2 linked regions of the Caulobacter sp. FWC2 genome follow. The protein of the gene in region 1 binds, or shares a complex with, the protein of each later gene. Links are inferred from orthologs where the notes say so. Each region holds a gene or a part of one and is shown on either strand. Other genes may lie near its edges. The genes, in order: rpsG and tig.

Evidence for each region.
Region 2: the proteins of rpsG (region 1) and tig are in contact, whole or in part, in a crystal structure (PDB 3GTY), measured with the Thermotoga maritima proteins. The link is inferred for Caulobacter sp. FWC2 from one-to-one orthologs. Residues at the interface, in WP_004081843.1 of Thermotoga maritima: Lys34, Lys52, Lys55, Glu59, Arg62, Gln63, Glu66, Asn67, Lys69, Val71, Arg95, Ala109, Lys110, Lys111, Gly112, Arg113, Pro114, Glu117, Glu121, Ile124, Ala125, Tyr127, Asn128, Asn129, Thr130, Gly131, Lys135, Asp139, Arg142, Met143; in WP_004081061.1 of Thermotoga maritima: Glu122, Val124, Val129, Leu130, Tyr133, Glu188, Gly259, Ile262, Tyr263, Glu266, Ser270, Glu273, Gln274, Glu277, Arg308, Gln311, Ile312, Ser315, Tyr316, Glu325, Arg329, Arg336, Leu363, Phe366, Trp367, Arg373, Leu377, Arg381, Leu384, Glu387.

The regions. Positions count from the first base shown.
Region 1 is NZ_PEBF01000001.1:4,377,370-4,386,468, forward strand. Bases 6,143-9,099 are described here. They hold rpsG (30S ribosomal protein S7), read right to left. Parts: upstream 7,880-9,099; coding sequence 7,406-7,879; downstream 6,143-7,405. Other genes in these bases: fusA (elongation factor G), read right to left, coding at 6,143-7,298; rpsL (30S ribosomal protein S12), read right to left, coding at 7,893-8,264; CSW62_RS20770 (hypothetical protein), read left to right, coding at 8,707-9,099. In the rest of the region: CSW62_RS20735 (efflux RND transporter permease subunit), read left to right, coding at 1-2,657; CSW62_RS20740 (sensor histidine kinase), read right to left, coding at 2,817-3,794; tuf (elongation factor Tu), read right to left, coding at 3,968-5,158; more of fusA, read right to left, coding at 5,220-6,142.
Region 2 is NZ_PEBF01000001.1:2,197,188-2,200,013, forward strand. It holds tig (trigger factor), read left to right. Parts: upstream 1-647; coding sequence 648-2,006; downstream 2,007-2,826. Other genes in the region: CSW62_RS10505 (NAD(P)H-hydrate dehydratase), read left to right, coding at 1-364; CSW62_RS10520 (ATP-dependent Clp protease proteolytic subunit), read left to right, coding at 2,191-2,826. UniProt on the Bacillus subtilis protein: Involved in protein export. Acts as a chaperone by maintaining the newly synthesized protein in an open conformation. Functions as a peptidyl-prolyl cis-trans isomerase.

The sequences.
Region 1 (9,099 bases):
CCTACGCCGTCTCGGCCCCGAACATGAGCGCGACCGAGCTGTCGTGGTTCATCGACGACACCGTCACCCGCGCCCTGCAGGGCGAAAAAGGCGTGGCCCAGGTTGCCCGCGTCGGCGGCGTCGATCGCGAGATCAATGTCATCCTCGATCCCGACCGCATGGCCTCGTTCGGGATCACCGCGCCGCAGCTGAACCAGGCCCTGGCCAGCTTCAGCGTCGACGCCCCCGGCGGTCGCGCCAATGTCGGCGGTCGCGAGCAGACCCTGCGGGTGCTGGGCGCGGCGACCACGGTCGAGCAACTGCGCCAGATCACCATCCCGATCGCCGGCGGCCGCTATGTGAAGCTGACCGACGTCGCCCAGGTCGGCCAGGGCGCCGAAGAGCAGCGCGGCTTCGCCCGCCTGGACGGCCGCCCCGTCGTCGCCTTCCAGGTGATGAAGACCCGCGACAGCAGCGACGTCGCCGTCGAGGACAACGTCAAGAAGGCCATCGACGCCCTCGCGACGAAGCAGGCCGGCGTGTCGTTCGTGAAGATCTTCTCGACCGTCGACGAGACCCGCGCCAGCTTCGCGGCCACCGAGCACACCCTGCTGGAAGGCATGCTGCTGGCCTCGCTGGTGGTGTTCCTGTTCCTGCGCGAGTGGCGCGCCACCCTAATCACCGCCATCGCCATGCCGGTGTCGCTGGTGCCCACCTTCGCCTTCATGGCGATCATGGGCTTCTCGCTGAATGTCGTGACCCTGCTGGCCCTGACCCTGGTCATCGGCATCCTGGTCGACGACGCCGTGGTCGAGATCGAGAACATCGAAAAACGCGTGGCGCGCGGACAACGTCCGTTCCAGGCCGCCATCGAGGGCGCCGACGCCATCGGCCTGGCGGTCGTGGCCACCACCTTCACCATCGTCGCGGTGTTCGTGCCGGTGTCCTACATGCCCGGCACGCCCGGCCAGTTTTTCAAGGAGTTCGGCCTGACGGTGGCCGTGGCCGTGCTGTTCTCGCTGGTCGTGGCCCGCCTGCTGACGCCGCTGCTGGCCGCCTATTTCCTCAAGCCCGCCAAGAACCCGCACCCGCGCAAGGAGTTCAGCGGCTTCTATCGCCGCGTACTGGACTGGTCGCTGGACCACCGGATCCTGGCCTGCGTCATCGGCGGCCTGATCTTCATCGGCTCGATCATGCTGGCTGGCCTGTTGCCCACGGCCTTCCAGCCGGCCGCCAACAACAACTACTATTATCTCAAGGTCCAGGGTCCGCCCGGCGCGACCGTCGCCGACATGGAGCGCACGGTGCAGTCGGTGACGACCCTGTTCCGCAAGCGCCCGGAAGTGGCCCACGTCTTCGCCCAGGTCGGTTCGAACATCGGCAGCGGCTGGGGCGGCCAGAGCGGCGCCGACATCCGCGACGCCACCATCACCATCGTGCTGAACGGCGATCGCGAGCAGACGGTCACCGAGATCAAGCAGGCGGTGCGGAGCAGCCTGCACGACATCCCCGACGCCCGCGTCAACCTGCTGGGCGACTGGGGCACGTCCGAGGTCCAGACCATCCTGATCGCCGAGGACGGCCCGCTGCTGGAACGCACCGCAGCCCAGATCGAGAAGGAGATGCAGAAGCTCTCCACGGTCGCCGATCCGCGTCCCTCCTCGCCGCCCAGCGGTCCTGAGATCCTGATCCGGCCCAAGGCCGACGAGGCCGCGCGCCTCGGGGTGAACTCGGCCGACATCGCCGCCATCGCCCGCGTGGCCACGGTCGGCGACATCGACGCCAATGTCGCCAAGATGACCCAGGGCGAACGGCGGATCCCGATCCGCGTGCGCCTGCCGGCCGACAGCCGCCGCGACCTCGACGCCCTGGGCGCCCTGCGCGTGCCGACCGCCAACGGCGGCACGACGCGGCTCGACACCGTGGCCGACCTGTCGTTCCAGGCCGGTCCCGCCAAGATCGACCGCTTCGCCCGCAAGCGGCAGGTGACCATCGAGGCCGACCTGAACAATGGCGCCCAGCTGGGCCAGGCCATGACGGACGTCGCCAAGCTGCCGACCATGGCGAAGCTGCCCGACGGCGTAGGCCCCGCCTCTGCCGGTGACCAGGAAGCGTTCGTCGAGCTGTTCACCGGCTTCGCGGTGGCGCTGCTGTCGGCGGTGGGCCTGGTGTTCGGCGTGCTGATCCTGCTGTTCCGCAGCTTCTTCAAGCCGATCACCATCCTGTCGGCCCTGCCCCTGGCGATCGGCGGCGCGTTCTTCGCCCTGCTGATCACCGGCCAGTCGCTGTCGATGCCGTCGCTGATCGGCTTCCTGATGCTGATGGGCCTGGCGGCCAAGAACTCGATCCTGCTGGTCGAGTACGCCATCGAGCAGGAGCGCGACGGCATGACCCAGCGCGAGGCCATTCTCGACGCCTGTCACGAGCGCGCGCGCCCGATCGTCATGACCACCCTGGCCATGATGGCCGGCATGTTGCCGACCGCCATGGGCATCGGCACCGGCTCGGAATTCCGCCAGCCCATGGCCGTGGCTGTGATCGGCGGCCTGATCACCTCGACCGTGCTGTCGCTGGTGCTGGTGCCGGTGGTCTACGAGATCGTCGACGACATCGAGATGTGGCTGAAGCCCAAGCTCGGCCGGATGATCACGCCGCGTGAGGCGGCTGAGGGCCACTAAGCGGCGCGTCCTCTCCTCCCCCTTTGGGGAGGGGGACCGCCGAACGGCGGTGGAGGGGGACAGCGCCGCGCTATTGAGGCCTGCGCCAACCCCCTCCGTCTCGCCGCGTATCCGCAGCGATCCACCTCCCCCAAGAGGGGGAGGAGAGGCCCGCGCCGCCTACTCCGCCCTCGGCGCGTAGCTCAGGCGGCAGACGGTCCACGCCCCCTCGCGCGTCATCTCGAACTTGCCGTTCAGCTGCTGGGCCATGGCGCGGACGATGCGCAGGCCGAGACTCTTGGATTGGGTCGGATCGAAGCCGTCGGGGGGGCCAGCGCCGTCGTCGCGGACCGTCAGGACGTGAGTCTCACCGGACTGGTCGAGATCGACGCGCACCTGGCCCGAGCGAGCTTCCCCGAAGCCGTGCTCGAGCGCGTTGTTGAAGCTCTCCAGCATGACCAGGGTGACGGGCGTGGCCTGGTCGGGGTGCAGGGGCTGGTCGCCGCCGTCGATGGTCAGGAGGACCCTCGCGCCGGCCGCCTGCGAGGCCTCGTTCAGGACACCCTCGGCGAAGGCGCGGAAGGGCGCGGGTTCGCCGACGGCGTTGTGCAGTTCGCGCTGGATGCTGGCGATCAGGGCGATCCGACCGCCGGCCTCGTTCAGGGCGTGGCGGGCGTCCTCGTCGGCCATGCCGGCGGCCTGCAGCCGCAGCAGCGAACCCACGACCTGGATGTTGTTGCTGACCCGATGGTGCAGCTCGCGATACAGCAGGTCCCGGCTCTCGGCCAAGGCGGCGTAGCGCGCCCGCTCCTCCTCCAGAAGGCGCAGCGCCCGGCGCATGCCGTCGATGAAGAAGATGTCGATCACCACGACGAAGGCGTAGAACGCCAGGGCGACGCTGGTCGAAAAGTTGATGTGGAACGTACGGTAAGGCGGGATGAAATAGTACCAGGCCGCCACGCCGGACAGGACCGCGCACAGGATCGCCGGCCGCAGGCCCGCGAAATAGGCGGTGATGACCACGGCCGGAAAGAAGGTCAGATACGGAAAGCCGGGCGGGAACCAGTCGTTCAGCATCAGGCGCAGCGCCCACGCCGCCAGGGCCGCGAGCACCGCGATCCCATAGCCCGCTGGCTTGCTGCGAATGAAGGCTCCCATCGCCAAGCCGTCCCCCCCTGCTGACGGACTCGGATGCGACAAAGCTCGCGGCGCGTCAAGCGAGACGACCCGACGTAGGGGCCTCATCGCCCTGTGGCCCAAGCAAAAGGCCCCGGAGATTGCTCTCCGGGGCCTTCGCTTAGTTCAGTTCAGCGCGTGCTGAAGACGGTCGATTACTCAACGATCTTCGCAACCACGCCGGCGCCGACCGTGCGGCCGCCTTCGCGGATGGCGAAGCGCAGGCCTTGGTCCATGGCGATCGGGGTGATCAGCTCGACGTCCAGCTCGGCGTTGTCGCCCGGCATGATCATTTCCACGCCTTCCTTCAGCTTGATGATGCCGGTGACATCGGTCGTGCGGAAGTAGAACTGCGGACGGTAGTTGGTGAAGAACGGGGTGTGACGGCCGCCTTCTTCCTTGTTCAGGATGTAGGCCTCGGCCACGAACTTCGTGTGCGGGGTGATCGAACCCGGCTTGCAGAGCACTTGGCCGCGCTCGACGTCTTCACGCTTGGTGCCGCGCAGCAGCACGCCCACGTTGTCGCCGGCTTGACCTTGGTCCAGCAGCTTGCGGAACATTTCGACGCCCGTGCAGGTCGTCTTCTGGACCGGACGGATGCCGACGATTTCGACTTCTTCGCCGACCTTCACGATGCCCTTTTCGATACGGCCGGTCACGACCGTGCCGCGGCCCGAGATCGAGAACACGTCTTCGACCGGCATCAGGAACGGCAGGTCAACGGGGCGTTCCGGCTGCGGGATGTAGGCGTCGACCGAAGCCATCAGCGCCAGGATCGCCTCTTCGCCGATCTTGGCGTCGCGGTTTTCCACGGCGGCCAGGGCCGAACCCTTGGTGATCGGAATGTCGTCGCCCGGGAACTGGTAGCTGCTCAGCAGCTCGCGCACTTCCATTTCGACGAGCTCCAGCAGCTCTTCGTCGTCGACCATGTCGACCTTGTTCATGAACACGACCAGCGCCGGAACGCCAACCTGACGGGCCAGCAGGATGTGCTCGCGGGTCTGCGGCATCGGGCCGTCGGCGGCCGACACGACCAGGATCGCGCCGTCCATCTGGGCGGCGCCCGTGATCATGTTCTTCACGTAGTCGGCGTGGCCGGGGCAGTCGACGTGAGCATAGTGACGGTTGGCCGTCTCATACTCGACGTGAGCCGTGTTGATCGTGATGCCGCGGGCCTTTTCTTCCGGCGCGGCGTCGATGTCGGCGTAGTTCTTGGCGGTCGCGCCGCCCGACTTCGCCAGCGTGATCGTGATCGCCGCCGTCAGCGTCGTCTTGCCATGGTCAACGTGACCGATGGTGCCGATGTTGCAGTGCGGCTTAGTGCGTTCGAACTTTTCCTTGGCCATTTTTCTCTACCTTGGGACCCCAGAGGGGCCTGCAATTAAAGGGGAATATCTGGGGTTAGGTTTAGGCGTACTTCTTGATCACTTCGTCGGCGACGTGTTGCGGCACCGGATCGTAGTGGTCGTAGACCATGCTGAACTGGGCGCGGCCTTGCGACATGCCCCGCAGGGTGTTCACGTAACCGAACATGTTGGCCAGCGGCACGTAGGCGTTCACGACAGTCGCGTTACCGCGCATGTCCTGACCCTGGATCATGCCACGGCGGCTGTTCAGATCGCCGATGACCGAGCCCAGGTATTCTTCCGGCGTCACGACCTCGACCTTCATGATCGGCTCGAGCAGCTTCGGAGCGCCCTTTTCGCGCAGCTCCTTGAAGGCGGCGCGCGAGGCGATTTCGAAGGCCAGGACCGACGAGTCGACGTCGTGGAACTTGCCGTCCGTCAGGGTCGCCTTGAAGTCGATCAGCGGGAAGCCGGCCAGCAGGCCGTTGTCCTTGACCGATTCCAGGCCCTTTTGGACGCCCGGGATGTATTCCTTCGGCACAGCGCCGCCGACGATCGCGTTTTCGAACACGAAGCCCGAACCCGGCTCGCCCGGTTCGAAGGTGATCATGACGCGGGCGAACTGGCCCGTACCACCGGTCTGCTTCTTGTGCGTGTAGTCGATGTCGACCTTGCGGCCCAGCGATTCACGATAGGCGACCTGCGGCGCGCCGATGTTGGCTTCGACCTTGTAGGTGCGCTTCAGGATGTCGATCTTGATGTCGAGGTGCAGCTCGCCCATGCCCTTCAGGATCGTCTGGCCCGACTCGTGGTCGGTCGAGACGGTGAAGGACGGATCTTCGGCGGCCAGCTTCTGCAGGGCGACGCCCAGCTTTTCCTGGTCGGCCTTCGACTTGGGCTCGACGGCGATCTCGATGACGGGCGCCGGGAATTCCATGCGCTCGAGGATGACCGGCGACTTCAGCGGATCGCACAGGGTGTCACCCGTGCGGGTTTCCTTCAGGCCAGCCAGGGCGACGATGTCGCCGGCGAAGGCTTCCTTGATGTCTTCGCGGTTGTTCGAGTGCATGAGCAGCATGCGGCCGACGCGCTCGCGCTTGTCGCGCGTGGCGTTCAGCAGCGACATGCCGGTTTCCAGCTTGCCCGAATAGATGCGGCAGAAGGTCAGCGAACCGACGAAGGGGTCGTCCATGATCTTGAACGCCAGAACCGAAAGCGGCTCTTCGTCCGAGGCGTGACGCACGATCTCTTCTTCGGTCTTGAAGTCGATGCCCTTGGTCGGCGGGATGTCCAGCGGCGACGGCAGGTAGTCGACGACGGCGTCCAGCAGCGTCTGCACGCCCTTGTTCTTGAAGGCCGAACCGCAGAGGATCGGATAGAAGGCGCCGGTCAGAACGGCCTTGCGCAGGCACTTCTTGATGACTTCTTCCGAGGGCTCTTCGCCGCCCAGATAGGCTTCCATCGCTTCGTCGTCGAGTTCGACGGCGTTCTCGACCAGATAGGCGCGGGCTTCGATCGCCTTGTCCATCAGGTCGGCGGGGATTTCCTCGTCGCGGAAGTTCGCGCCCAGGGCGTCGTTGTCCCAGACCACGGCCTTCATGCGGACCAGGTCCACGAGGCCCTTAAGGTTCGTTTCCGAACCGATCGGGAATTGGATCGGCACGGCCTTGGCGCCCAGACGGTCACGGATCGATTCCACCGACTTGTCGAAGTCGGCGCCGATCTTGTCCATCTTGTTGACGAAGACGATGCGCGGAACCTTGTACTTGTCGGCCTGGCGCCAGACGGTTTCCGTCTGCGGCTCAACACCGGCGTTGCCGTCCAGCACCGTCACGGCGCCGTCGAGCACGCGCAAGCTGCGTTCGACTTCAATCGTGAAGTCGACGTGCCCGGGGGTGTCGATGATGTTCAGGCGCTTGCCGTTCCAGAAAGCGGTCGTCGCGGCCGACGTGATCGTGATGCCGCGTTCCTGCTCCTGCTCCATCCAGTCCATGGTGGCCGCGCCATCGTGGACTTCGCCGATCTTGTGCGACTTACCCGTGTAATACAGGATCCGCTCGGTCGTCGTGGTCTTACCGGCGTCGATGTGCGCCATGATGCCGAAGTTACGGTAATCTTCGATTTTATGCTGGCGGGCCATGATGGAGCTCTGCGTAGCGCTGCGGTGAGGCAGGGACATTTAAACGTGCGGCGCGGGCGGTTTATCGCAAACCGCCCGCGCCTGAAAGAGTGCTGGTCGCGAAAAGCTTACCAGCGATAGTGCGAGAACGCCCGGTTGGCTTCAGCCATCTTGTGGGTGTCTTCGCGCTTCTTCACGGCGGTGCCGCGGTTGTTCGAAGCGTCGAGCAGCTCGCCGGCCAGCTTTTCGGTCATGGTGTTCTCACCACGCTTGCGCGCGGCGGTCACCAGCCAACGGATGGCCAGGGCGCGGCGACGGTCCGGACGGACTTCAACCGGCACTTGGTAGGTGGCGCCGCCGACGCGGCGCGACCGGACTTCGATCGCCGGGGCGACGTTGTCCAGAGCGGAGTGGAAGGTCTCAAGCGGACCTTGGTCCTTGCGCTTGGATTCCAGGATGTCGAAAGCACCATAGATGATGTTTTCGGCGACGGCTTTTTTGCCCTCGTACATCACGTAGTTCATGAACTTCGTGACAATCAGGTCCCCAAACTTGGGATCCGGCAGGACTTGGCGTTTCTCGGCGCGACGGCGGCGGGACATCTTCTTCTATTCCTTACTTCGGACGCTTGGCGCCGTAGAGCGAACGACGCTGCTTACGATCCTTGACACCTTGGGTGTCGAGGACGCCGCGCAGGATGTGATAACGGACGCCGGGCAAATCCTTGACGCGGCCGCCGCGGATGAGCACCACCGAGTGCTCCTGCAGGTTGTGACCTTCGCCCGGGATGTAGCACACGGCTTCGATGCCGGTGGTCAGACGGACCTTGGCGACCTTACGCAGAGCCGAGTTCGGCTTCTTCGGGGTCGTGGTGTAGACGCGCGTGCAAACGCCGCGACGTTGGGGGCAGCCCTTCAGGGCCGGCACCTTGTTCCGGACCGGCTTCGGGGAGCGCGGCTTACGGATGAGCTGGTTAATGGTAGGCATTAAGTCTCTGCTCTGATGGAAGCGTGTGCCTTTCGGCCGGGGCGCTTCAGGTCCTTGTCTTTGTTGTTCTTGGTTCAAGGCTCCGCTTGGAGACCCGATAAACACGAAACTCGCCGGGGCGCGGATGCACACCGGCGGGTTCTCCGCTCACGAGGAGAGGAAGCTCATCGGAACGGACGCGAACGACCGCCTCGAAAAAGAGCGCGGTATGTACTCGCGAAGGGGGCCAACGTCAACCGCCTGTTCCTGCGCCGGTTAACGCCGCCTTAAGCGTCCCCGCGCGGTCAAGTTTTCGCCACCGCAGGCTGTGCAGTTTCGCGTCGGGATGGAGCGCCTTGCCTTGCCCGCCTTCCGCACCACGTGGGAAAAGCGCGGACGAGGTCAAGGGCGCCAGGTGGGGCGTCATGTGGGAGGGCGGGTGAGCGTCAGTGTCAGGAGCCGAATGGACAGCCGACGCCGGGCGACGATTCTCGTCGGCTCGCTGTTGCTGCACGTGGCGCTGCTGGCCTGGCTGGCGATTCCCGCCCGCCCCCTGCTGGAGACCATGATCGCCGACGACCTGTCGGTGATGACGCTGGACCTGCAGCGGCCCGTTCCCGAGACACGGCCGGAGCCCCGCCCCGCCCCCGCCTCGGCGGCGGCCGCCGCGGCCGCGCCCGTCCCGTCCCTCCAGGCGCGCGCGCCGGCCCGGCCCGCGCCGGCCGGGGTTCCCACCCTGTCGGTTCCGGCCACGGGGATCGCCCGCCCCGGAACCGCGATCCGCCCCGCGCCGCTGCCGGGCGAAGGCGCCGGCGACCTGCGCACGGCCCTGCGGGGCAGCGCCACGGGCTGCGTC
Region 2 (2,826 bases), 2.2 Mb from region 1 along the record:
ACTGCTGGCGAGATCGCCGGAGCGGATCACCGCGGCGCGCGAGGCCGCCAGGAGGGCAGGGGCCGTCGTCCTGCTGAAGGGGCCCGACACGGTGATCGCCGCGCCGGACGGACGGGCCGCCGTGTCGCTCAACGGAACGCCGTGGCTGGCCACCGCCGGCTCCGGCGACGTGCTGGCCGGTTTCATCGGCGGCCTGATCGCCCAGGGCATGGAAAGCTTCGAAGCCGCCTGCGCGGGGGCCTGGATTCACGCCGAGTGCGGGGCTCGCCATGGGCCTGGATTGATCGCGGAAGACCTGCCGGGGATCGCGCCCGTGGTCCTGACCGAGCTCTACGGGCTTGCGCGCCCCGGTTCAAATCCGTAAGCCCGCACCCACGCGGATGTGGCGAAACTGGTAGACGCACCAGATTTAGGTTCTGGCGCCGAGAGGCGTGGAGGTTCGAGTCCTCTCATCCGCACCACCCTTCTCACCAGGCTCTCCAGGCCTGGATGAGTTTTGTCGCCGCCGCTCTTGGATGCTCGCGCACGTCGTGACATAAGGGCGGTCTTTCGCCGCCCCCGGCTCTCGTGGGCGGCGTCGATCTTTTGGACCCCCAGGGCGGAGCTCGGGCGCGCGGCGTCCCGGACCCGAGAAAATAAGAATGTCGATGCAGATCGTTGAAAAGTCGGGCGAAGGCCTCAGCCGCGTTTTTAGCGTCACGGTTCCCGCGAGTGAACTGGCCACGCGCCTGGAAGCGCGTATCGCCGAAGTCGCTCCGCAGATGAACGTGAAGGGCTTCCGTCCGGGCAAGGTGCCCGCCGCCCACGTGCGCCGTCTGTACGGCAAGGGCCTGATGGGCGAAGTCATCGAGCAAGCCCTGAACGAGACGACCCAGAAGGTCCTCGACGACAACAAGCTGCGTCCCGCCGGCCAACCCGAGCTGAACCCGACGTCGGACATGGACAAGGTCCTGGACGGTGGTCTGGACCTGGCGTTCGACCTGGCCGTCGAAGTGATGCCGGAATTCGATCCGATCGACCCGACCACCATCGAGCTGGTCAAGCCGGTCTACAAGGTTGGCGACGAGGAAGTCGACGAGGCCCTGGAAGAGCTGTCCAAGCAAGCGCGCACCTATGAGCCGCGCACGGGCAAGAGCCTGAAGGCCAAGGACGGCGACCAACTGCTGATCGACTTCGTCGGCACGATCGACGGCGTCGAGTTCGCCGGCGGCAAGGCCGAAGGCGCGGAACTCGTCCTGGGTTCGGGTCAGTTCATCCCGGGCTTCGAAGAGCAACTGGTCGGCGCCAAGCCGGGCGACGAGATCGTCGTGAAGGTCAAGTTCCCGGAAGACTACCAAGCCGCCGAACTGGCCGGCAAGGACGCCGAGTTCGCCACCAAGGTCACCGAAGTCCGCGCGCCGGTCGACGGCAAGGCCGATGACGAGCTGGCCAAGCGCCTGGGTCTGTCGGACCTCGCCGCACTGAAGGACCTGCTGCGCTCGAACCTGGGCAGCCGCTACGAGAACAGCTCGCGCTTCAAGCTGAAGCGCGCCCTGCTGGACGTGCTGGACACCAAGCACGAGTTCCCGCTGCCGCCGCGCATGGTCGACGCCGAGTTCGCCGGCATCTGGCAACAGGTCGAGGCCGACAAGGCCCGTGGCGGCCTGCCGCCGGAAGACGCCGACAAGACCGAAGACCAGCTGAAGGACGAGTACCGCAAGATCGCCGAGCGCCGCGTGCGCCTGGGCCTTGTGCTCGCCGAGATTGGCCGCAAGAACGACGTGGTCGTCACCGACCAGGAACTGACCGACGCCATCATGCGCGAAGCTCGCCAGTACGGCGCGCAAGCCCAGCAGGTGTTCGACATGTACCGCCAGCGCGCCGACCTGCAGGCCGCTCTGCGCGCCCCGATCTATGAAGACAAGGTCGTCGACCTGATCTTCAACAAGGCCAAGGTTGAGGAAAAGGAAGTCTCCAAGGACGAGCTCCTGGAAGAAGACGACCTGCCGGAAGGCTACGGCGGCTAAGGCTTCCGTCTCCGGACAAGATCAAGGCGCGGCTCGCGAGGGCCGCGCCTTTTTCGTATCGCCACGAAGCCGCCGGCTCCTTGCAACCTGTTAAGCGCCACGCGATATGCGTGAGCGAGGGCGCACAGGGGCTGATTCGTTTTCGGATCTCTCGGAAGCAAGCGCCAAAGACACACGACGAAGGGTGATCCCGATGATGTACGATCCGATGGCGACGGCCATGAATCTGGTTCCGATGGTGGTCGAGCAGACCAGCCGCGGCGAGCGCGCGTTCGACATCTTCTCGCGCCTGCTGAAGGAGCGGATCATCTTCCTGACCGGTCCGGTGGAAGACGGCATGGCCAGCCTGATCTGCGCCCAACTGCTGTTCCTGGAGTCGGAGAACCCCAAGAAAGAGATCGCCATGTACATCAACTCGCCGGGCGGCGTGGTGACGGCTGGTCTCGCGATCTACGACACCATGCAGTACATCAAGAGCCCGGTCTCGACGGTGTGCATGGGCATGGCCGCCTCGATGGGCAGCCTTCTGCTCGCCGCCGGCGCTCCGGGCCAGCGCATCAGCCTGCCGAACTCGCGCATCATGGTGCACCAGCCGTCGGGCGGCTTCCGCGGTCAGGCCTCGGATATCGAGCGCCACGCCGAGGACATCATCAAGACCAAGCGCCGCCTGAACGAAATCTACGTCAAGCACTGCGGCCGCACCTATGAAGAAGTGGAGCGTACGCTGGACCGTGACCACTTCATGAGCGCCGAAGAGGCCAAGGCCTGGGGTCTGATCGACCACATCAACGAAAGCCGCGACGGCCCGGACATCGCTGAG